DNA from 4 places in the Rhizobium sp. HT1-10 genome. Region 2 is predicted to be linked to each of the others. Evidence: riboswitches for the same ligand, from Rfam matches in the RefSeq annotation. Region 2 holds a riboswitch; each other region holds the start of a gene.
The links. A riboswitch is a leader RNA that binds a small molecule or an ion and turns the genes downstream of it on or off. The one in region 2 is predicted to bind cobalamin.

Region 1: it holds a riboswitch for cobalamin, as region 2 does, so the genes downstream of both, cobU (bifunctional adenosylcobinamide kinase/adenosylcobinamide-phosphate guanylyltransferase) here and VH564_RS22760 (HoxN/HupN/NixA family nickel/cobalt transporter) in region 2, are expected to answer to the same signal.
Region 3: it holds a riboswitch for cobalamin, as region 2 does, so the genes downstream of both, VH564_RS07995 (ABC transporter substrate-binding protein) here and VH564_RS22760 (HoxN/HupN/NixA family nickel/cobalt transporter) in region 2, are expected to answer to the same signal.
Region 4: it holds a riboswitch for cobalamin, as region 2 does, so the genes downstream of both, bluB (5,6-dimethylbenzimidazole synthase) here and VH564_RS22760 (HoxN/HupN/NixA family nickel/cobalt transporter) in region 2, are expected to answer to the same signal.

Annotation. Positions count from the first base shown of each region.
Region 1 is NZ_JBCEBQ010000003.1:588,299-593,847, reverse strand. It holds gene cobN (cobaltochelatase subunit CobN) at 1-1,103, opposite strand, end outside; gene cobW (cobalamin biosynthesis protein CobW) at 1,342-2,388, opposite strand; gene cobU (bifunctional adenosylcobinamide kinase/adenosylcobinamide-phosphate guanylyltransferase) at 2,392-2,916, opposite strand; cobalamin riboswitch at 3,068-3,459, opposite strand; gene VH564_RS11400 (chloride channel protein) at 3,626-5,416, shown strand; gene VH564_RS11395 (oxidoreductase) at 5,526-5,549, shown strand, end outside.
Region 2 is NZ_JBCEBQ010000012.1:44,351-49,899, forward strand. It holds gene zigA (zinc metallochaperone GTPase ZigA) at 1-730, shown strand, start outside; gene VH564_RS22760 (HoxN/HupN/NixA family nickel/cobalt transporter) at 816-1,874, opposite strand; cobalamin riboswitch at 1,959-2,161, opposite strand; gene VH564_RS22765 (alpha/beta hydrolase) at 3,048-3,782, shown strand; gene VH564_RS22770 (hypothetical protein) at 4,369-4,845, opposite strand; gene VH564_RS22775 (hypothetical protein) at 4,833-5,522, shown strand.
Region 3 is NZ_JBCEBQ010000002.1:607,419-612,967, reverse strand. It holds gene VH564_RS08010 (FecCD family ABC transporter permease) at 1-56, opposite strand, end outside; gene VH564_RS08005 (FecCD family ABC transporter permease) at 65-1,039, opposite strand; gene VH564_RS08000 (ABC transporter substrate-binding protein) at 1,096-2,109, opposite strand; cobalamin riboswitch at 2,614-2,841, shown strand; gene VH564_RS07995 (ABC transporter substrate-binding protein) at 3,018-4,034, shown strand; gene VH564_RS07990 (FecCD family ABC transporter permease) at 4,031-5,074, shown strand; gene VH564_RS07985 (ABC transporter ATP-binding protein) at 5,071-5,549, shown strand, end outside.
Region 4 is NZ_JBCEBQ010000005.1:147,367-152,915, reverse strand. It holds gene VH564_RS15150 (helix-turn-helix transcriptional regulator) at 1-416, shown strand, start outside; gene VH564_RS15145 (acyl-homoserine-lactone synthase) at 517-1,161, shown strand; gene VH564_RS15140 (DUF2865 domain-containing protein) at 1,301-2,437, shown strand; gene bluB (5,6-dimethylbenzimidazole synthase) at 2,444-3,133, opposite strand; cobalamin riboswitch at 3,176-3,378, opposite strand; gene VH564_RS15130 (TolB family protein) at 3,416-4,246, opposite strand; gene VH564_RS15125 (DUF1003 domain-containing protein) at 4,434-4,964, shown strand; gene VH564_RS15120 (GFA family protein) at 5,018-5,413, opposite strand.

The DNA of each region.
Region 1 (5,549 bases), on a different contig from region 2:
TTGGCCTCGACCCGCTCGTCATAGCGCGCCGCCGATTTGAACGACACGGCGCGCGACAACACGCGGCCATCGACCTCGGGCAGCGCCACGTTCATGCCGAGATCGCGGGCCGACAGGCCCTGCGCCGAGGCCGACCAGGCGTCATGCGACGAGGCGGAGAAGATCGCCTGCAGCACGACGGCATCGCTAGCCTCGAGCACCGTCGGCTTCCGGTCGGCGCCGGGGGCCGAGATGGCAAAGCCCGTGGTGTTGATCACGACATCGGGCGGCGCAGTGCCGAAAATTTCGCCGATGATCGACTTGGACGCCGGGTCCTTGAGGCTATAGGCAAACACCGGCAGCGGCCGCGCCCCGGCCTCCACCAGCGCCGCGATCATCGCCTCGACCGGCCGCGTCTCGCCGCTCTGGACGAGGGCCCTGTAAAAGCTGATGGCGACGATCGGCCGTTGCCCTCCGTTGTTCTCCCCCCTTGTGGGGGAGATGTCGGCCCGGCCGACAGAGGGGGGTAACGCCCCAACCGCAGACGCAAGCCTCCACGCATCGACATCAACAACACCCTGCCCCGGCCACCAGATGCCGGCCTTGGCAAGCGGGCTCGCCGGCTCAGGCTTTTCGGCTCCGGAGAGCATCGCCGAGGCATAGGCCAGAAACGCCCGCGCATTGTCGTCGCCACCCTCGATCAGGTAGGACCACAGCGCATTCAGATCGTCGAGAGCGATGTTGGAAAACGGCATGACGCCGGGATCGGGCTTGGAATCGCCGGGGATGACAGCGATCAATGCCCCCTGCCGCGATGCCACGGCATGCAGCGCTTCCAGCGCATATTGAAAGTAGCTGGCGCCGCCGAGCGCCCGGACGATGATCATCTTGGCGTGGCGGGCGGTGCGCTCGACATAGGTGTCGACCGACATCGGATGTTTCATGCTGATGAGGCTCGCCAGCCGCAGCGAATGCGGCCCCTGCTGCTGACCATGGGCGGCAGCGATGGCGGCAAGCTCGGTATCGGCCGCCGACAAAAAAAGGATGTCGCCCGGCGTCTGGCCGAGATCGATCGCCTCGTCGCCGTCGGATATCGAGCCTTTCTGGGCTAGGAGGAGATGCATGCGGTATCTCCCTGGATGGTATTTCGGGTGGGGCGGCACCCCCCTCTGTCACCTCCGGTGACATCTCCCCCACAAGGGGGGAGATTGGCTGGGGCGGCCTCTCTGCTCACACGAAGACCACCGCCTGCAATAGGCTCATTTGGACGAGAAAGTATCAGCCGCAGCCTCCCGATCTCCCCCCTTGTGGGGGAGATGTCACCGCAGGTGACAGAGGGGGGTAAGCCGCGACGCAGCACCATCAGACCAGCGCCTCGATGGCGCCGCGCACAGCCGCATGGTCCATGTCGTGCAGCCCGATCACCACCAGCCGGGTGGCCCGCACCTCGCCCGGCGCCCAGGCGCGGTCGAAATAATGGTCGACGCGGCTGTCCACCGCCTGCAATTGCAGACGCATCGGCTTGCCCGGCACATCGACGAAGCCCTTGAGCCGCAACACGTCGTGGCGGCCGATCACCGCCTTCAGCCGCTCGATGAAGGTGACCGGCTCGGCGATCGGTCCGAGGTCGAGGATGAAACTGTCGAACTCGTCATGGTCATGCGGCGTCCCGTCGGCATGTTCGATCTCGTGATGGGAAAGGCGGTTGCCGACATCGTCCTCGGTGCCGATGCCGAGACCGAGCAGCACGGTGGCCGAGACCTCACCGTTGCGCGCCTCGATCATCGCCGGCTTGCGCTCGGTCCGCGACAGGACTTCCGCCCTGACGGCGGCAATGCCGGCGGCATCGAGCAGGTCGGTCTTGTTAAGCACGATCAGGTCGGCGCAGGTCAGCTGGTCCTCGAACAGCTCCTCGATCGGGTTGTCGTGGTCGAGCGAGGCATCCTCGGCCCGCGCCGCGTTGACCGCGTCGTGGTCGTCGGCAAACCGGCCGGCAGCGACGGCCACGCTGTCGACGACGGTGATCACGCCGTCGACGGTCACCTGGGTGCGGATGTCAGGCCAGTTGAAGGCGGCGACCAGCGGCTGCGGCAATGCCAGCCCCGAGGTCTCGATGACGATGTGGTCCGGGCGCGGCGAGCGGGCGAGCAGCTGGGTCATGGTCGGGATGAAATCGTCGGCGACGGTGCAGCAGATGCAGCCGTTGGTGAGCTCGATGATGTCGTCGGCCGAGCAGTTCTCGGCACCACAATCCTTGAGCACGTCGCCATCGACGCCGAGATCGCCGAACTCGTTGATGATGAGCGCGATGCGCTTGCCGCCGGCATTCTGCAGCAGGTTGCGGATGATGGTGGTCTTGCCGGCGCCGAGGAAGCCGGTGATGACCGTGGCGGGGATTTTCTGTTGCATGGTTCAGCCTTTCATTTTCAGCGGCAGCCCGGCGGCGACGAAATAGACGTCGGTGGCAGCGGCTGCGATCATTTGGTGGAGACGGCCGGCGTGGTCGCGGAAATCGCGCGCCATGCGGTTTTCCGGCACGATGCCGAGGCCGACCTCGTTGGAGACGAAGACCAGGCGCGCCCGGGCGCTGGGCAGGAATTGGGTGAGGGACGCGAAGGCGGCAGCCATGTCGCGCTCCTCCATCATCAGGTTGGTGACCCAGAGCGTCAGGCAATCGACCAGGATGGCGCGGCCGGGCGCGTCGACAGCTTCGAGCGTGCCGACCAGATCGAGCGGTTCCTCGTGGGTCGTCCAGCCCTCGCCGCGATCGGCGCGATGCTTCTGGATACGATCCGTCATCTCCGCATCCCAGGCGCGGCCGGTGGCGATGTAATGACGATCGAGGCCGGAGCCGGTGACGAGGGATTCGGCAAAGGTTGATTTTCCGGAACGCGCGCCGCCGATCACGAAGGCGGTGCCATGGGATGGGGATGTCATCAGGCTTATCCGATCCTCACGCGGTTGTGCGCGAGGCTGCGAACAGGCAGCCGGTCGGATCGATGGAACGCGTCGAATGGACGCGCGAAAACAACTGTTCAGCCATGACAACCTCCGTGCTGGCATCGGGACGACGTCCCCGGGTTGGGCTTTTCGCCCGGCACGGATGGCAGGTCTCCTGGCTCACGGTTGCGGCGCTCCGACCGGAACGACTTGCATCGTCCCGGTCGGAGGCCACGGATCTTTCTCGCCTTCCCGGCAGATCAACATGAAAAGGCGGACGATTCGTAGCTAAGGAGGCGTCCCACCCCGGTAGATCATGCTGCCACGCCAGTGGCTTTTCCGCTGTCTTCGGCGAAAGGGCCGCCCGCACCATTGCAGGACATCCCCCGTCGCGCCCGAACACCGGACGAAAGACCCTGACCGTTCTACAGTCGCGGGGTCGGCTGTGATAAGAGCGCCCTGGATGGGTCCGCCCGGTCACATTCCCTTTTGATCCCATACCGCTGTCGCGGCGCAGGAACCTTCCGTTATGAAAGACAAGGATTAGGACGTCGCCTTATCCAAGTCAACTGATCGACGATTTTGGTTTCTGCCACATATATGCCCGTACGACGCAGGAATCCTTCCCGGCGTCGGTCTTTTCGTCGCAATTGCCGGTGTAAAGACGTCCGAGATCAGCAACCCGTCCTCTTTCATGCGTATCGCCATGCTTCAACGATTTCATTCACCCCGCTTCGGCACGCTCAGAACACTGTTCGACGCCGGACGGATGCGAGCGATCCTGCGACAGAGCGAAGTCGGCCTGGTGATTGCCGGAGCCTTCGTCGGCATCACCTCGGGTCTGGCCGTCACCGCAATGAGCCTGATCTCCCGCCAGATGCACATGCTGATCTACGGTGTGGGCGACGATGGCCGGCTGAGCAGCGCGGTCATCGACAACAAGCTGCTGCTGTTGCTGGCCCCGATTGCCGGCGGCGTGCTGCTCGGGCTCATGCTGTTCATTCTGTCGAAGACCCGCAAGAAGCCGATGATCGACCCGATCGAAGCCAATGCCCTGCATGGCGGCCGGCTGTCGCTGACCGACAGTATCCTGGTGTCGATCCAGAACCTTATTTCCAACGGCTTTGGCGCGTCGGTGGGGCTCGAAGCCGGCTATACGCAGATCGCGGCGGGCATAGCCTCGAAGCTCGGGTTGAAACTGCAGCTGCGCCGCGGCGACCTTCGCACGCTGGTCGGCTGCGGCGCGGCCGGAGCCATTGCCGCCGCCTTCAGCGCGCCGCTGACCGGCGCCTTCTACGCCTTTGAGCTGATCATCGGCAGCTACACCATCGTCACCCTGACGCCGGTCGTCGTCTCGGCCCTTGTCGCGACCCTGGTCGCCCGGCTTCTGGCCGGCAACGACGTGATGATCGACATCGGCGATTTCGGCAGCGTCGTGCCGGCCGACTACATTCCGGCCCTGCTGCTCGGTGCCGTTTGCGCCGGCTGCGGTATCATTCTCATGCAGGGCGTCTCCTTCATCGAGGAGCTGGCGCGCAAGAGTGCCATCCCGCAATACGTCCGTCCGGCCCTCGGCGGCATCGTGATCGGACTGCTGGCGCTGGTCTCGCCCCAGGTTCTGTCGGCCGGTCATGGAGCGCTGCATCTCAATCTCGGCCGCGATGTCGCAATACCTGCCCTCATGGGCATATTGCTGCTGAAAGCGCTGGCATCGGCGGTTTCGATCGGTTCCGGCTTCCGCGGCGGCCTGTTCTTCGCCTCGCTGTTCATGGGCGCACTACTCGGCAAGATCTTCGCCTATTCCGCACCCTATTTCGACCACGCGACCCTGACGCCAATTATCTATGCCGTGGTCGGCATGAGTTCGCTCGCCGTCGCCGTCATCGGCGGCCCGCTGACGATGACGTTTCTGGCTTTGGAGATAACAGGTGACTTTCCAATCACCGCGCTGGTGCTTGCCGCCGTCATAACCTCGTCGCTGGTGGTGCGCACCACCTTCGGCTACTCCTTTGCCACCTGGCGCTTTCACCTGCGCGGCGAGAGCATCCGCAGCGCCCACGATGTCGGCTGGATCCGCAACCTGACCGTCGCGCGCATGATGCGACCCGATGTGCGCAGCGCCAACGTCAACATCAGCATCGCCGACTTCCGCCACGATTTCCCGATCGGCTCGACGCAACGGGTCGTGCTGCTCGACGAGGCGGAGAAATATGCTGGCATGGTGCTGGTGCCGGAAATCTATGCGAGCCCGGTCGACAAGGACGACGGCGACCGCGGGCTGGACGAGTTCATCCGCTACAAGAACGATTTCCTGCAGCCGCAGATGAATGCCAAGCAGGCCGCCGCGATCTTCGACAAAACGGAGAGCGAAGCGCTGGCCGTCGTCAACAACCTGATCGAGCGCAAGGTCGTGGGGCAGCTCAGCGAAGCCCACACGTTGAAACGTTATTCTGAAGAGCTCGACCGCCGCCGTCGCGAGGAGTCCGGCGAACTCTAAAGCGTGATCCGGGGCGGCATTGACCCGCCCGGGCCAAGCCCTAACTCCCGTCCATGTCCCGTCCGGGATCGCCCCCAGGCGGTTTCCGGCCAACCGCCTGGAAGCAAACATGTCCGATACATCCACTCCCGTC
Region 2 (5,549 bases):
TGGGGAAGACGATAATCGAACGCTGGTCGATCTTCTTGTCGAGCAGATCGAATTTGCCGATGTGGTCATCCTTAACAAGGTTGGGACAGCGTCAGCCGATCGGCTCGATGCTGCGCGTAAAATCATCGTCGGCCTTAACCCGGACGCAAGGTTGATCGAAACCGATTTCGGCCGTGTGGAACTTAGCGAAATCATGGGAATCGGTCGCTTCGATCTGACGAAGGCCGAACAGCACCCGCTCTGGTACAAGGAGTTGCATGGTTTCAAGGACCATATCCCCGAAACCGAGGAATATGGCATCCGCTCCTTCGTCTACCGGGCCAAACGGCCCTTCGAGCCCGCAAAATTTCAGGCATTTCTGAATAAGCCCTGGGGCGGCGTCGTGCGCGCAAAGGGTTTTTTCTGGCTTGCAACGCGACCCCATTGGGTTGGCGAGTTGAGCCAGGCAGGCGCAATGGTGCGTACCGGTAAGATGGGCCTCTGGTGGGCAGCCGTGCCCAACGAGCAATGGCCGAAGGACCGTCAATCCTGTGAAATAATCTCGTCGTTCCTCGATCCCGTTTGGGGCGATCGACGTCAGGAGTTGGTGTTTATCGGTTGCGATCCGATGGAGGAATCTAAGATTACGGCCGAGCTTGACGAATGTCTCGTGAAGGAGAAGGAATTTGCCCCAGACCGTTGGCGTGATCTTCCCGACCCCTTTGCCAGCTGGAGCCGCCAGGTGGCGTGAGGTCGAGCGATGATGACCTGCGGGTTCGGGCCTGCATAGAGACAAGGGGCCGTCGCAATGGCCCCTTGAAACCTTTGCAGCAGCGTCAGACGGGACTTTTGATTTCGACGTCGTCCAGGCCTTTGGCTTTGTAGATCACGAACGAGAGTATCCAGGCGAGAAGGAAGACGCCGATGATCACGAACCCGAGATTGTTGAAGTTATCGTTCAATCCGGCGACGATGTCCCAGAGGCCACCTTCCAACCCCAGCTTGTCACTGATCAATCCCAGGGCCTCGATGCCGCCGATGAGCACGGCTACGATGATCGAAACCAGTGTGATCGTCATGTTGTAGTAAAGTTTCCGCATCGGCTTGACGAAGGCCCAATCATAGGCGCCGAGCATCATGACGCCGTCAGTGGTGTCGATCAACGACATGCCGGCAGCAAACAGCACCGGGAAGACCATGATCGCCTCGACCGAAACGCCCTTGGCCACTTGTGTCGCTGACACGCCGAACATAGCGACCTCGGTCGCCGTATCGAAGCCAAGGCCGAATAAAAAACCAAGTGGAAACATATGCCAACTCTTGGTGACCAGCTTGAACATCGGGCGCAATATGCGCGCGAGAAAGCCTCGATTGTTAAGGAGAAGGTCAAGATCTTCCTCGACATAGGTGCCCCCTGCCCGCACGCGGCGGTAGCTCTGATAGATCGACACGAAGATCACGATGTTCATCGTAGCGATGATCAGCAAAAACAATGCCGAAATGCTCGTGCTGATCGTGCCGCCAATACCCTCGAGGCTCTGGAACCCACCAAGCAGCGAGGATGCCGCCACCACAGCTCCAGCAACCAGTACGACCACCGTCGAATGCCCGATTGCGAAAAAGAAGCCGACGGAAACCGGCCGCTGTTTCATTTGCATGAGCTTTCGGGTGACATTGTCAATGGCGGCTATATGGTCGGCATCAACGGCATGGCGAAGGCCGAGCCCGTAGATTACGAGTGCCACGCCGAGTAGCGCAGGCTCGTCCCAGAAGGCGACAAGCGCCCATAGCCAGGCTCCAAAATTTAGAACGGCAAGAACCGTATAGATCGTCACGAGACGTGCCTTGAGATCAGGCGTGCTTTCGTCGAAAAGTCTGGTGATATTGGTAAACATGGGAAGTCCTTTGTGTGACGTCTGCTGTCATGGCAAAGGTGACGGAAATCCGCCGCGTCGAGACACCCCGCCCCACGCTTATGCCAATGACGTCCGATGATGGCAGGTCTCCTGACTTGCGGGTCGTTGCCGAATCCGCCTTCCCAGTCCCCATGTGGACCAGTGGCATCTTGGATGAAGCTCGTCGCTTACAGTTGCGGGGACAGTCCCGGTTTTGGCCCCTGATGGGTAATCCGCACCGTGTTCCCTTTTGATCCCATACGGGAACCATCGCGGAGACTATTACGAATACGAGGTGGCCACGTCAATCAGTGCAGCGTGCTGCCGGCCGAAATTCGGTCGAGCTTGATGACTTGGCATTTCTGCTGCCATCCAGTAAAGGCGGTTTCACGAATTCAGAGCGTGCGCTATCGCGTACAAAGCGTTCGTGCTGGAATATTGCTCCACCGACAAGGTTGCCAGATGAAGCTCATCCTCAGCATCACCATTATGACTTTTGTGGCCGTGATCTGGGCTGGGGCATTAGCCGCGGCCGGTTTGTGGATTGCTCGCCTCATAACATAGAGCGTGCATGCGTTCAGGCCGTGGGAGCGTTTCCGCCCCTCTGGGATTGGTCATAAGATGGGAGGCGTCCCGCTCCGATACAGACCGAAAACCCTTTAAAACAGCGGCCCAGATGAGTTAAATGATGATCCAGCACGTCCTAAAGCAAGTCTTGCTGATCCTTATGTGGGATGGCACCGAGCGCGTGACGACATGTCAGCTCCAGACGCTTTGTATAGCTGAATGCCTAGATCTTCGCAGTCTAGAAGACTCGGTACTGTTCGAAGGTGCCGATGGACTTAGACGGATAGAGAACGCCTCTCGCGTATTCGCGACAAAGTTAGCAAGACCGGGCGGGAGGGCGAATGGCTGGTTAGCAAGTCGGGCTCTTTGACTGTAAACACGTCCAAACAGAAACTTTCCGGATTGCTGTAAATGCCAGGCAAGATCCACCTTTACGAAAATCGATGTTGATCTCAGATTGCATGGGCGATACGACGTCAGCGCGACCCGCAGCGCCTGATATTGGTGACAGAATTGAGTACCATTTGCGCTCACAGTTGGGATTTTGACGAGCATTTAAAGCTTAACGCTAGATCGAGCAAATGCAGGGCTCAGGAATTTCTAAAAATGCTTTGGACATCAATTATCGCGATCTTTTTGGGGCTATTTCTCTCTGTTCAAGCGGCGCCTTCTCACGCGCGCTCCAGTCATTATGTTAAAAACGGCACCGCAGTCGCGATCGGCCAAACATGGAACATCTTGATCCCTGTGCCAAATCCCAAGGGGAGTCTTGTGATTGTTGTTGGAGGCGATGGCATTCTCGATGTGTCAAAGGACGCAAGTTTCACCAGAAATGCCGATAACGTGTTGATCCGCAACCGCGATGCCTTCGCCAGTGAGGGCCTCAATGTGCTTCTGATAGACAAAGGAACGAACCTTGCCGAAGCTGTCGGGTTCATGGCCGAAAAAGGGCGGCCTGTGACCGTCGTCGCGACCAGTGCAGGAACGCCGCGAGCGGCAGAAGGGATAGCAATGGGAGCTCGTCCTGATAGGCTTATACTCGCGTCCGGTTTTCTAACGCCCATATCAGGGCCAGGAAAGTCCGTTTCGAGTATCCTAAACTCGACATCATTGTTGCCGCCAACATTGGTAATCTATCATCGGAATGATGCTTGCCGTTTCACGAGTCCGTTAGGTGTCGCTCCATTCTTGAAATGGGCAGGCAGGCGTGTGGAGGCTAGTTGGTTGGATGGTGGCACCGCGGGAAAGAACCCCTGTAAATACGACTCTCATCACGGCTTCGCGGGCCTAGATCGTGAATTTGTTTCACGAATTGCGAGGTTTGCGAGCGCGCGAGAATAACCGATTTCGCCACTCGCTCTTGGAAACGGCTGCCTCTCCGTTGGCATGAACGGATAGCTTCGGTTCACAGCTTCGGTATTTGCTGGCCCAAACCGGACCGCTGCAGAGAGTTGACACATCGAGCGACGGCTACGGTTCGTAAACTTTTAGGTCTTCAAAGGAATTGAACTTTCGACTCCTTTACCAAAAATTATTTTGCTTGGAGATTTCGCACGTCAGCTTATTTAGGCGGCTGCGGCGGGGCGGTTATTTGCCGGCTCTTCTACAGTGTGTTCCGATAGATTGCCGGCAGGTTCGGGATCCTACTCGTTCGGAATGCGCAAACGCTCGATTTCTTCGATCGCCGTTTTAACGACGACGGCCTGCCTGGTTTCTGAAGCGACAGCCTCATGGACCAGATTCGCCAGAACAATTCGAAATTCGTCTCGCAAGCCATTGTTCATTTTGCTTCATCAGCTTGATCGATTTGTCGGAAAGATCGATGGACACCGGCGCGTAATCGCTTGTGCGCTCCCAGCCGCCCACGTGTCTGTCGACCTCAGCCTTTTTCAGGCGCCCGCGAGGGGGACTAAACACGAAAGGCATCTTATGTCTGGTCTTGATTGTGTGGGACCAAACCCACCAACGCGCGCAAACGCCAGATGTATTCATTCCTCCATCGATCCAGCGGGCCCTGCGCCTGGCTAAGCTGCATGTCGAACACCATCAAGCGCCGAACGTGCGATGAAGTCCATTCGGTTTCGCTGCCGGAGACCCCGCCATAAAGCTGCAGCATCGATAGGCTGGATACACCACGAATAGACGAGGTCTCGTCACGCAGCACAATCCAGCCAGGTGCATCGCTTCCGCTGCCTGGCATCGCAAACCACACCGGACGTCCGCAGACCGTTATCGTCCATCGCCCATCAGGACTGGTCTCAGTCAGGTAGGGATTGTCACAGGCGAGGTGGCCTGCTGGTGCAAAGACAAGCATCAGCAGTGGGGAAGTGACCGCAATTATTGCCGCCAGGGATAAACGGCGTTTTAGTCCGTCAATGGCTGCGGCTGGGCGTGCGGGTCCCATATCATGCTCATCGTGAAATCGTTCGCGCCTTTCTACACTTTTCGACAACCAGTGCTACCTATCCCTTCGCGGCATGCGAAGTAGCACTGAACAATTGTCGTGGCACGAAGAAAGAATACCAACGCCTTCTACACCTTCATTATGAGAACAATATGATTACAAGGGAAGACAGCAATATGAGAAGAACTCTGACCGCCTACACACTGACCGCTTTAGTTGCCTTCGCTTCGGTAGCAGAAGCGCAAACGTCGCCCAGTCTTGCCGAACGGCGTGCGATCGCGGTTTTCGAAAAGGACAGTTTTCCAGCGCTACACAAGAGCGTTCAAACTGCCGCCGGCTTCGAGGTGCCGATCAAAGTGGATTGGAACAGCCTTGCCCTGCCAGGTGACGACAAATATTACGGGCAGGACGACTATCTGGTCAAAACGGTTTTCACACCGCTTGAAAACGCGATGAAAGACATTGCCCGGGACGAGATGGGCAAACAGGCTCTTCGCGAAAAGCTTCAGGCGATCAGCATCCATTACACGGAGGCCGGCAGCCCCGCTTCCGCCTACAAGGATCGCGTCAAGTTCGAAGCCGGCATCCTGGACGTCAATTTCCGGCCGTTCACCAATTCCGCAGATGTAGATGATCGGACGAAGGCGATTGTCGATGCGCTGGAAGCGGCTCTCTAAAAGAGCCGTCGGGTGATTTGATCACCG
Region 3 (5,549 bases), on a different contig from region 2:
AGGGAAAGAACGCCGCCAAACGGGCGGACGACGATGATGCCGGTCGTTTCTGCCATGGCCCCGCTCACAGCCGGTTTACTCTTTGCCGCTGCACCAGAAGGATCAGGATAGGTGCGCCGAGAAAAGCGGTGACGACGCCGGCTTCGAGCTCTCCGGGGATCAGGAAGCGTCCCAGAATGTCGGCTGAAAGCAAGAGGATGGGGCCGACGATCATCGTGCCACCGATAATCAGCCGTTGATCCGGCCCGAACAGTGCCCGGACCGCATGCGGCGTCATCAGCCCGATGAAGCCGATCGGGCCGACAGCCGCCGTTCCAGCGCCGGCCAACAGCGTGACGGCAACGGCCGCCATCACCCGGGTGCGGATGACATGCGTCCCCAGCGCCTGGGCATTGTCGCTACCGAGAGCCATGGCGTTGAGGGCAGGGGCTATGAAGGCTGCAATCGCCAGTCCAAGAAGAATGAAGGGCGTGACGGCCGAGACAATGCCCATGTCGCGGCCGCTAAGGGCACCGATGGACCAGACACGCATGCTTTCGAAACCAACGGGATTGAGAAGCACGATCGCCGACCCGAGGCCGCCGAGGACCGAGCCGACCGCAACCCCGGCAAGAAGCAGCCGCAGCGGCGTCGATCCCGCGCGCCCGAGGGAGCCGAGCGCATAGACCAGCACGGTTACGACGATGGCGCCGAGCAGCGCGAACCAGAGAGTGTCGCCGATCGCCTGAATACCGAGAACGCCGGCGGCAATGGTGACGAAGAAGGCAGCCCCTGCATTGACGCCGAGAAGACCGGGATCGGCGAGCGCATTGCGTGTGACGGCCTGCATGATCGCCCCGGAGACACCGAAGGCTGCCCCGCAGGCAAGCCCGAGCAGGGTGCGGGGAACCCGATAGGCCCGCACCGCCACATGCTCCATCGACTGGCCGTCATAGGCGAGAAAGGCATCGAGCACCGTCGAAGGGGCAATCGGTCGGGCGCCGAGGCTGAGGCTGAGCAGGCAGAGCAGGACCAAAATCAGGATGCCCAGAGCGGCCATCGCCCACCGTCGGCTTGAGGCAGGCCATCTCGGCGCCAGCTGAGCAGCGGCCGGCATCACGGTGCGATCCCCGCCCGCACGGCGCCTGGCACCGGGGTCTTCGGGTCGCCATCCAGCGCAGCCGCGATATCCGCCTCGAGCGAGGTTACCGCGAAGGGCAATGACAAAACGCTGCCAAAAGAGATCGCCGCAGCAACAGTTGCGCCCGCAAAGACTTCGCGTCCCTCCGTGTGGGACTTCAACAGCAGCCGCATGGGGAGCTTGCGCAGATCGCCGGCATCCTCGGACGCCGATACCCAAAGAAGCAGATCCGCTTCGAGGACGGCAAGGTCCTCGGGCGAGAGCTTCTGATAGAACCCGCCTGGGCCGATAAGACCCATCGCTGCGGGGGGCAGCTGGAATCCCAGTTCCGCCAGAAAATGGCCGCGGGTGTCGGAAGGCGCGAACAGGCCGGTCTCGCCGCCCTCGTGGTAGGCGGCGGTGGCCGTACGTCCGGCCCAATCGGGATGTCGCTGGCGGACAGTGGCAATCGTCTGGCGCGTCCTGGCGATCAGTTCGGCGGCAAGCCGATCCTTGCCGACGGCGCGCCCGATCAGCAATGTCATTTCATCCCAGGGCAGGCCATAGGTGGAAACGCCCTTCGGCTGCATCAGCACCGGCGCAATGCGCGACAGTCCGGCATATTCCGCTTCCGTAATCCCGGAACTGATGGCGACGATGAGGTCCGGCTTGAGGGTGGCGATGAGCTCGAGGCTGACAGCGCCTTTGATGAGCCGCGGATGGGCGTCTTTCAGATAGGGTTGCGCCCACGGCCAGACGCCCGACGGCTGATCGCCGTACCAATCGCGAATGGCAAGGGGAACGACCTCGAGGGCGAGCAATGTATCCTGCGTGGTGTAGCCGAGCGAGACGACGCGCTGCGCAGGTTTCGGCAGGACGGCCACGCCATAGTCACACTCAAACCGCAGGGGCTCATCCGCAGCGATGGCGGGCATTTTCAGGGCCGCAAGGGCCGCGGTTGCGGTCATACCGCAGAGAATGTCGCGTCGGCTGAAAAATGAAAAAGGCAAAGTCTGCATTCCCGTCTTGTTGTCGCAGCCGCAAGAAGCTTAGCCGGCGTGGCCTATCGCGTTGCGCGCGGAAAGACGTCCGACCGGCGGCTTAAGTTCGTGAAGGTGGCAGCGATCAGGCAAAAGCGTGTGGCGTGATGATGCATGGAAGCGCCCTCGAATATCATCCAACGATCGGGACAAATAAGTGGAGTATTTCACTCCTGTATTTTGTATGCCGCTTGGAAGTCAACCGCCCGAAGTGATTTTAGCGATCTTTCGCACGCGGCTTTCAACGGCTATGCAGCCAAAGCCGCATTCCTCACCGAGCGACTTGACAGGCAACCTGAAATACGTTTGTAACGTTATAACATTTTATATCGATGATACGGAAAGACGGATTCACCCTTTATGCAAACTTGCGCACCTCCTTTGGAAAGGCACCGCTGCACCGCCGTGAGCGCATGCAACCCTAGTTTCAGCGGCGCGTCCGCAACGCACGGCCTTGACCCGGATCGCAGGGCTGTCATAGATGACAATGACGGTTCCCTTAGGATGACTCCAAGGGGATTAATAGGGAACACGGTGCGGGCAACCCAAAAGGGACCAAGACCGTGACTGCCCCCGCAACTGTAAGCGGATTGCCGCTCATCCTCGGGCTCAAGGGCCATGCCACTGCGAAGGTTTCGCGGGAAGGCAGATGGGAAGCAGACATCCGCAAGTCAGGAGACCTGCCGTCAAGCACCATCCAATCACCCGGGCGGGGATGCCCGGAAAGGAACAGATATGACCCATCTTACCCTTCGCCATGCCTTGGCACGCATCCGTCTCGATTGGATTTTCCGTCGTTAGTCCCGGCGTGACCTAGTTTCCACGTCGCCACCAGCGGCGCGGTGACGCTCGCCATTCCCCCAAATCGAGACATGATCATGCGCCATTTTCTGACCAGCATCACGCTTGCCTGCGGCTTCCTTGTCGCCGCCGCTCCCGGCCATGCCGCAACGGCCTATCCGTTGTCTATCAACAATTGTGGCCAGCAGGTCACCTTCACCAAGGCTCCGTCGCGGATCGTGTCGATCGGCCAGGGCATGACGGAAATCCTCCTCTCGCTCGGTCTTGCCGACAAGATTGCCGGCACGGCGGTCTGGGTCGGCCCGGTGCTGCCGCAATATGCGGAGGCAAACAGCCATATCAAACGCCTCGCCGACAACGATCCGAGCTTCGAGTCGGTTGTCGGTCAACAGCCCGATCTCGTCGCGGCGGAATTTGAATGGCATGTCGGCCCGCAGGGATCCGTCGGCCGGCGGGAGCAGTTCTCCGATCTCGGCATCAACAGCTACATCTCGCCGGCCGATTGCGTCGCCAAGGTCAATGCCGGTGGCGGAGACGGCGTTCGCAGGGAGATGTTCACGATGGACCTGATCTACCAGGAAATCAGCCAACTCTCTGACATTTTCGATATCAAAGAGCGCGGCGATGCCTTGATCGCCGACCTTCGCAAGCGTGAAGCGACCGCCGTCGCTTCCATAGAAGGTCCATCGGCCCGGAACCTGCCCGTCGTCTTCTGGTACTCCAGCAAGGACGTTCGCGGCGACGCCTTCATCGCCGGCAAGAACAGCGCGCCGGCCTACATCATGAAGACGCTGGATGCCCGAAACGTCGTCACGACGGAAGAAGAATGGCCGCTTGTCGGTTGGGAGACGATCGCTGAGGCCAATCCGGCCGTTATCGTCATCGCGACAATGGACCGCCGCCGCTATGCCGCCGACGATCCGAAGGTAAAGCTCGACTTCCTTGAGAGCGACCCGGTCACAAGCCAGATGGATGCCGTCAAGAACAAGCGCTTCGTCCTGATGGACGCCCAGTCGATGAACCCGACGATCCGGACGATCGACGGCATCGAGGTCCTCGCCAAGGGGATCAAGTCCTTCGGCCCAACCCAGTGAACGCGGCGGCAGGCGAGAGATATGGTCGGTGGTGGGCCCTCTCCGTGCTCGCCACAACCGCGATCCTGCTGCTCGGCCTGGCGATCAGCCTGGCGGTGTCGATCGGCGAAATATCGATCCCGCTGCTGACGACGGCGGAGGCGGTGTCGAACCGCCTCTTCGGCACGGCCTTCGACATCAGCCGCATCCACCAGGGCATCGTCTGGGACTATCGTCTCAGCCGGGCGCTGGTGGCGGCCAGCGCCGGCGCGTCCCTGGCGCTCTGCGGCACGATCCTGCAAGCGCTTTTGCGCAATCCGCTGGCCGAACCCTATGTGCTCGGCATCTCGGCCGGCGCCTCGACGGGCGCGGTCTGCATCACGATCCTCGGCGTCGGCTACGGCGTGCTCGGCCTTTCCAGCGGCGCCTTCATCGGGGCGGTCGTCGCTTTCGGGCTGGTCGGCATTCTTGCAGTCAGTGCCGGCGGCTCAGGCGACCGCATCATTCTCTGTGGCGTTGCCGCATCGCAGCTATTCAATGCCCTGACTTCCTACATCGTCACCACATCGGCCAATGCCGAACAGGCCCGGGGCGTGCTCTTCTGGCTGCTCGGTTCGTTCAGCGGCGTGCGCTGGCCGGACGTCTATCTCTCGGTACCGGTGACGCTGGCGGGCTTCGTCATCTGTCTTTGTCACGTCCGGGCGCTGGACGCCTTCGTGTTCGGTGTCGACGCGGCGACTTCGCTCGGCATTGCCGTCCGGCGCGTGCAGATCGTCCTGCTCGGCACCACCGCCTTGATGACCGCAAGCGTGGTCAGCATGGTCGGCTCCATCGGCTTCGTCGGGCTTGTCATTCCCCATGCTGCCCGCTTTCTCGTCGGGCCGTCGCACGGGCGCCTGCTGCCGGCAACGGCGCTGGGAGGCGCGATCTTCATGGTCGCGGCCGACATCGTCTCGCGCATCATCATTCCGCAACAGATCTTGCCGATCGGCGTGGTCACAGCGCTTTTCGGCGCCCCGGCCTTTGCGATCATCCTCTATCGCGTTCGGAGGAACTCATGAGCATTGCGGTCGATCAGGTATCGTTTTCCGCCGGCAATACACTGATCATTGACGGCATCAGCCTTGACGTGTCGCGCGGAAAGGTTCTGGGACTGCTTGGGCCGAACGGATCGGGGAAATCGAGCCTGCTGCGGCTGATCTGCCGGTTGCGCAAGGCGAGCAGCGGCATCATACGGTTGGGCGACCAGGACGTCGCCGCGCTGTCGAGGGCCGAGCTTGCCCGCCGCGTCGGGTTCGTCGAGCAGCAATCGACGACCGAAACCCAGTTGACCGTGGCCGACGTCGTCCGGCTCGGGCGCACACCGCATCGCGGCCTCCTGTCCCCGTGGAGCAGCGAGGACGACGCAGCCGTGGCGCTGGCGCTTACCCGCGTCGACATGCAAAAGAGAGCGAGCCAGCTTTGGCAGACCTTATCCGGCGGTGAGCGGCAGCGGGTGCACATTGCCCGAGCGCTGGCGCAGTCGCCGAGCGAGCT
Region 4 (5,549 bases), on a different contig from region 2:
ACGCTGCGGATATCGGCATCGCCAGTGAGGGGATTTCGTATCCTTTGCTCTCCCGCGCCAATCGCGGCGCGGTCTTGTCGATCGGACTGCCGCTGCATGCCCCGGAGGTACCGTTGTTCCTGCGCAGCTATGGCCGCGACATCCAGACGCTCGCCGCCCTCTTCCATGCCGCCCTTATCGATGCCGAGCGGCCGCAGGTGAGCCTCCACCGGACATCGGTGATCACGCCTCGCGAACGGGAGGTGCTGCGCTGGTCGGCGGCCGGCAAAAGCTACTGGGAAATTGCCGTCATCCTCGGCATCAGCGAGCGCACGGTGCGCTTCTTCATGAGCAGCGCCCGCCAGAAGCTCGACGTCGTCTCCAACACCCAAGCGGTGGCGGAGGCTCTCTGGCGCGGCCTGATTCCAAACGCATGAAGGCCCATCCGGCCGGTTCGCGTCACCTGTCGCAACCGCCAGTATAGTGCAGCAGCTGCCTTTGCCAGTCTCCACCGGTCATCAACCGAGGGAGACCGAGATGATCAGACTTTACAGCGGCACTACCCGCCACCACCATTTCGGCGCGATGGACGAGATGTTCCGGCTGCGCAAGCGCGTCTTCCACGATCTGCTCAAATGGGAGGTCCTAGTCGACGGCAACTGGGAAATCGACCAGTACGACCTGTCCAACCCGATCTATGTGATGTCTTATTCGGATGAGACGGGAAAACTACGCGGCGCACTGCGGCTGCTGCCGACGCTCGGGCCGAACATGCTGGACGACACCTTTCCGATCCTGCTCGGTCACCGACCGCAAATCCGCAGCGCCACCGTCTGGGAATCCAGCCGCTTCTGTATCGACCCGGAGATCTCGCAGGACCGGGCCTCCAACCAGGTGACGGTGGCGGCCGCCGAATTGATGTGCGGCGTCGGCGAACTCGGCCTGTCGTCCGGACTGACCCATATCGTCACCGTCACCGACGTCTTCCTGGAGCGCATGTTTCGCCGGATGGGTTGCCCCGGGGAACGCATCGGCGAGCCGCAGAAGATCGGTTCGGTTCATGCCGTCGCCGTCTCCTGGGAGGTCAACCAGGGGCTCTTGCAGCGGATGAAGGCCGTGGCCGAGATCGACGGAACCGTGCTGCCGCCGGAGACGACGGTGGCGCTTGCCCGCGCCGCATGACCAATCGCGCCAGTCGCTGGGTCGCAGGGCTGGCGCAAGTCGCGCGGCGTCAAATGGCTGGCTTGTGCTATAGGGTGACTCGCCGCACGCTTCCCGAGCGTCGCGGCGCATTCAAGCAGGGCAGGCCAGAGGCGTCACGGTGGGCTGGAAACATTCATTCTTCGCGATCGGCACGTGGCTTTCGATGACGGCGCCGCTGGCTGCCCAGACGAACGAAATCTGCGACGACCTGCGCGGCCGGATGGCCGATCTCACCGAGACAATCGGCACCGGCACGCAGCTTCGGCAATATCGCAGCGCCGTTGCCGAACAGAGTTCCGAGATCCGCAAGGTCGAAAACGACCTGGAGGACAACGAGTGCTCCTCCGGCAGCATGGTCATCATCAACGGCGACGATGACGGCACCTGCGGGCGGATCGAGGATACGCTGCGGCGGATGCAGCAGAATCTCGACGACCTCATTGCCAAGCGCGACCAGTTGCAAAAGGGCGGAAATTCAAGCGACGGCGAGCGCCAACGGCTCGCCAGCGCCCTCACCGCCAATGGCTGTGACGAACCCGACAGCAGCCAAGGCGACACCATCATCAGCAACCGACCGCCGCCGCTGGATGCAGCGCCCGGCCCAGGTTCATCCGGCGTTACCACACTCGACCGCAGCGGCGGCCCCTCGACCGGCGCCGAGCCGCCGCTATCACCGGGCCAGAGCTACGCCGTCGGTCAATCCTATGCCGGCAGCAATGTGCGTACCGTTTGTGTGCGCACCTGCGACGGTGGTTTCTTTCCGATGACACCCAATGCGACAGCGAGCGACTTCCCGCGGGACGGCGAGACCTGCGCCAAGATGTGCCCGGGCGTCAAGACCGAGCTGTTCTTCCACCAGCTGCCGAACCAGGAGACGTCGGCGATGATCTCGGCCTCCTCCGGAGCGCCCTACAGCGCCATGCCCTATGCCTTCGCCTATCGCAAAAGGCCGCCGAACGAGAAGACCAGCTGCACATGCAATTTGCCGGCTTACTATGAGGAAATGCGGCGCCAGAACGCCATGAGCGGCCGATCAGAGGCCCCTGCCGCCGGCTCGATCACCACCATCGGCCCGAAAGCAACGCCTCCGGCCGCCGCACCCGCCCCTTCCAAAAGCGACGCTCCGCCGGTCGATCGCCCCTATGACCCGGCAACAGACAAGGCGCGACAGGTCGGTCCGGCCTTTCTGTCGTCGGATCAGCACAAGCTCGACCTGGACCGCCCCGCCGGCCCAAGGCTGCAGCCGGAACAGTAGCGACCGTCAGCGCCGCTGCTGACCCCAGCCATCCTGGAAAATCAAATCCTGAAGCGGCAGGCGCTGGCGCCAGCCTCTGACGGCGAGTTCCGGTTCCCCGTAGAGTTGGTCGACGAAGCCCAGACAAAGCCAGGCGATGATCTCGATGCGCTCTGGGATACCAAGCAAGGCGCGGAGGTCGGCATCGTGGAAGATGCTGACCCAGCCGACACCGACGCCCTCAGCCCGCGCCGCTAGCCAGAGATTCTGCACGGCGCAGACGGTCGAATAGGCGTCCATCCTCGGGTTATGCGTCCGACCGAGCACGACCGGTCCGGCCCGATCCGGATCGCAGGTGATGCAGATGCTGAGCGGCGCCTTGCGGATGCCTTCGAGCTTCAGCGCCCTGTAGCTGTCCTGGCGGGCGCCGTCGAACTGCAGTGCCGCCTCTTCATTGGCGCGCTCGAAGGCTTCGAAGGCGCGTTGCCGAAGGGTAGCGTCGCGCACCAGGATGAAATTCCAGGGCTGCATGAAGCCGACCGAAGGCGCATGATGGGCGGCACCGAGGAGACGCGCGATCAGATCGTCAGGCAAGGGGTCCGGCAGGAACTGGTCGCGCACGTCGCGCCGGGTTTCGATGGCGTGGTATATGACGTTGCGCTCGGCAACGGAAAAGGCTTGCTCCCGGACGAGATCGTCCTTCGCTTCGGATTGCATCGTTTTCTCCCCAACAATGCCAACCGCCCGCCGTCCGCGCGGGCAAGTCTATCGCATCAGGCCGGTCTTCTGGCTCGGCGTCGTCTGGTCGATGCTGCCTTCCCGGTCTGGCGACCAGTGACATCGATCTGGGGGCAACCGCCCCCATGCATCGCCATCCGCCATACAGCGTTGGGCACGCGCCGGGTTTTCGCCGGCTTCCCGATTCTCCCGCTCTCGCGGGCACCTGATGGCAGTGATATGCGTGATCTACCGAACGAAGGCAAGCCGATCGGGATGAACTCAGACCTCGGCTTCGTAGCGGACATAGGCAAATTCATCGCCATCAGGCGCCCAGCTGGGCACGTTGATCGTCCCCTGACCGCCGAACAGTTCGAACAGCGTGGTGATGTTGCCGCCATCCATATCCATCAGCCGCAGCCGCACAGGCAGATCGCGGGGGTGATCGAAGACGTCGCCGTCGTAGGACAGCAGGACGACCTTGTCGCCTGATGGCGAAGGATGCGGAAACCAGTTGCCGAATTCGTCATCGGTCAATTGCTGAAGATCGGTGCCGTCAGGCCGGACGCGCCAGATCTGCATACGGCCGCTGCGGCTCGAATTGAAATAGATCCACTGGCCATCGGCGGACCAGTCCGGGCCGTCGTTGCGGCCTTCGCCATGGGTGAGCCGCGTCTCCTCGCCGCCGTCAACCGATATCGTGTAGATATCGAAGAGATCGCCGCGAATGCCGCAATAGCTGAGCCGCCGTCCGTCCGGCGACCAACCATGCCAGTAGGAGGGCAGATTGGCCGTGACCCGACGCGGTGTGCCGCCTTCCGCCGGTACGAGATAGATGCAGGATTTTCCGAACTGGACCTTGTCGCAGAGCGCAATCATCGAACCATCCGGCGATATGCCGTGGTCGTTGTTGCAGCGCGTGGCAAAATCCGTTTCCACCTGTTCGACATCGGCCTTGCCGTCGAGCGACAGGCGGTAAAGCAGCCCCTCGTCATTCACCAGCAGGTAGCGCCCGTCCGGAGAGAAATTGGGCGCCTCGACGAGGCGATCCGTTTGCCAGACCACCCGTGACTGTTTCGTGGCAATGTTGAATATCTCGATCGAACTGCGCATGCCTCACCCGCTTTCCAATTCCTGCCGCCCTCAATTGCCGGCGGCAGGCTTGTTTTAACGGGGCCGCCACCTGACGGCAACCGCAGGCCGGAGCGCGAATGCGTGAGACGCTGCCGGCTGCGCTGTTTTGCCGTTGCAATTGCCTGCTTCAACCGAATAGTGGAGCCAGACAGAACCGGAGCGACGCATGCCCAATTTTCCGCATTTGATCCAGTCCCATTTCGACAAGCCCCCCGAGGATCTTGGTGCCATCGAGAAGCGTGTGCTGAAGCGGGCCCATGAACGAAAGGTCATCTCGACCGACGTCAACGCTGCATTCTCGGCCAATGCCTCGCTCGGCGAGCGCGTCGCCGACAGCATTGCCCGCATCGGCGGCTCGTGGTCTTTCATCATTTCCTTCCTGACCTTCCTGGTGGCCTGGACTGCGCTCAACACCTTCATCCTCGCATCAGGCGCCTTTGATCCCTATCCCTTCATCTTCCTCAACCTGATCCTCTCGATGATCGCTGCCATCCAGGCCCCGATCATCATGATGTCGCAGAACCGCCAGGCCGAGCGCGATCGCTTCGAGGCCGCGAAGGACTACGAGGTCAACCTCAAGGCTGAGCTCGAGGTGCTGTCGCTGCACCAGAAAATCGATATCCAGGTGATAAACGAGCTGTCGTCCTTGCGCGAGGACGTAAGCCGGTTGACGAAGCTGCTGCAAGCCAGGGGTTAAGCTGCCCTCCCGAAAGGGCCAGCGAGCGGAATGCCGACGCCGCCCCGCCGAGCTTAGTCGGACTGCGGAAACTGGCGCAGTCCGTCAGTGAGCTCGTAGAAGTCGCCCTTGTCGGCGCAATAGATGTGATGGCTCATCCTGAGCCCGGTCGGCTTGTCGAACAGGCCGGCCATGATCGAGATCTGGTCGGCATCGTCGGCAACCCAGAACAGCGCCGAGCCGCAGGTCTTGCAGAATGCGCGGCTGGCGGTCGGGCTCGACCGATACCAGCTGATGCTGTCCTTGCCGTCTATGGTGAGATCGGCAGTCGCGGCATTCGTCGCCGCCAGGTAGAGGCCGGTCTGCTTTCGGCACTGGGAGCAATGGCACCCGACCACGTCGCGCAACGGACCGCTTGTACGAAGACGGACCGCGCCGCAGAGGCACGAGCCGGTATTCACGTCTGCCATGTTGCGCTCCCGGATGCTTGATCGACGCGGTCATGGTCGCCTATAGGCGGGAGGCGGTCAAATTCAAAATCATCACAAGAGGATGAGGCGCGCTGATCTGTACTACCGTCTCGCAGGACAGCCTGGCTTCGTGCCG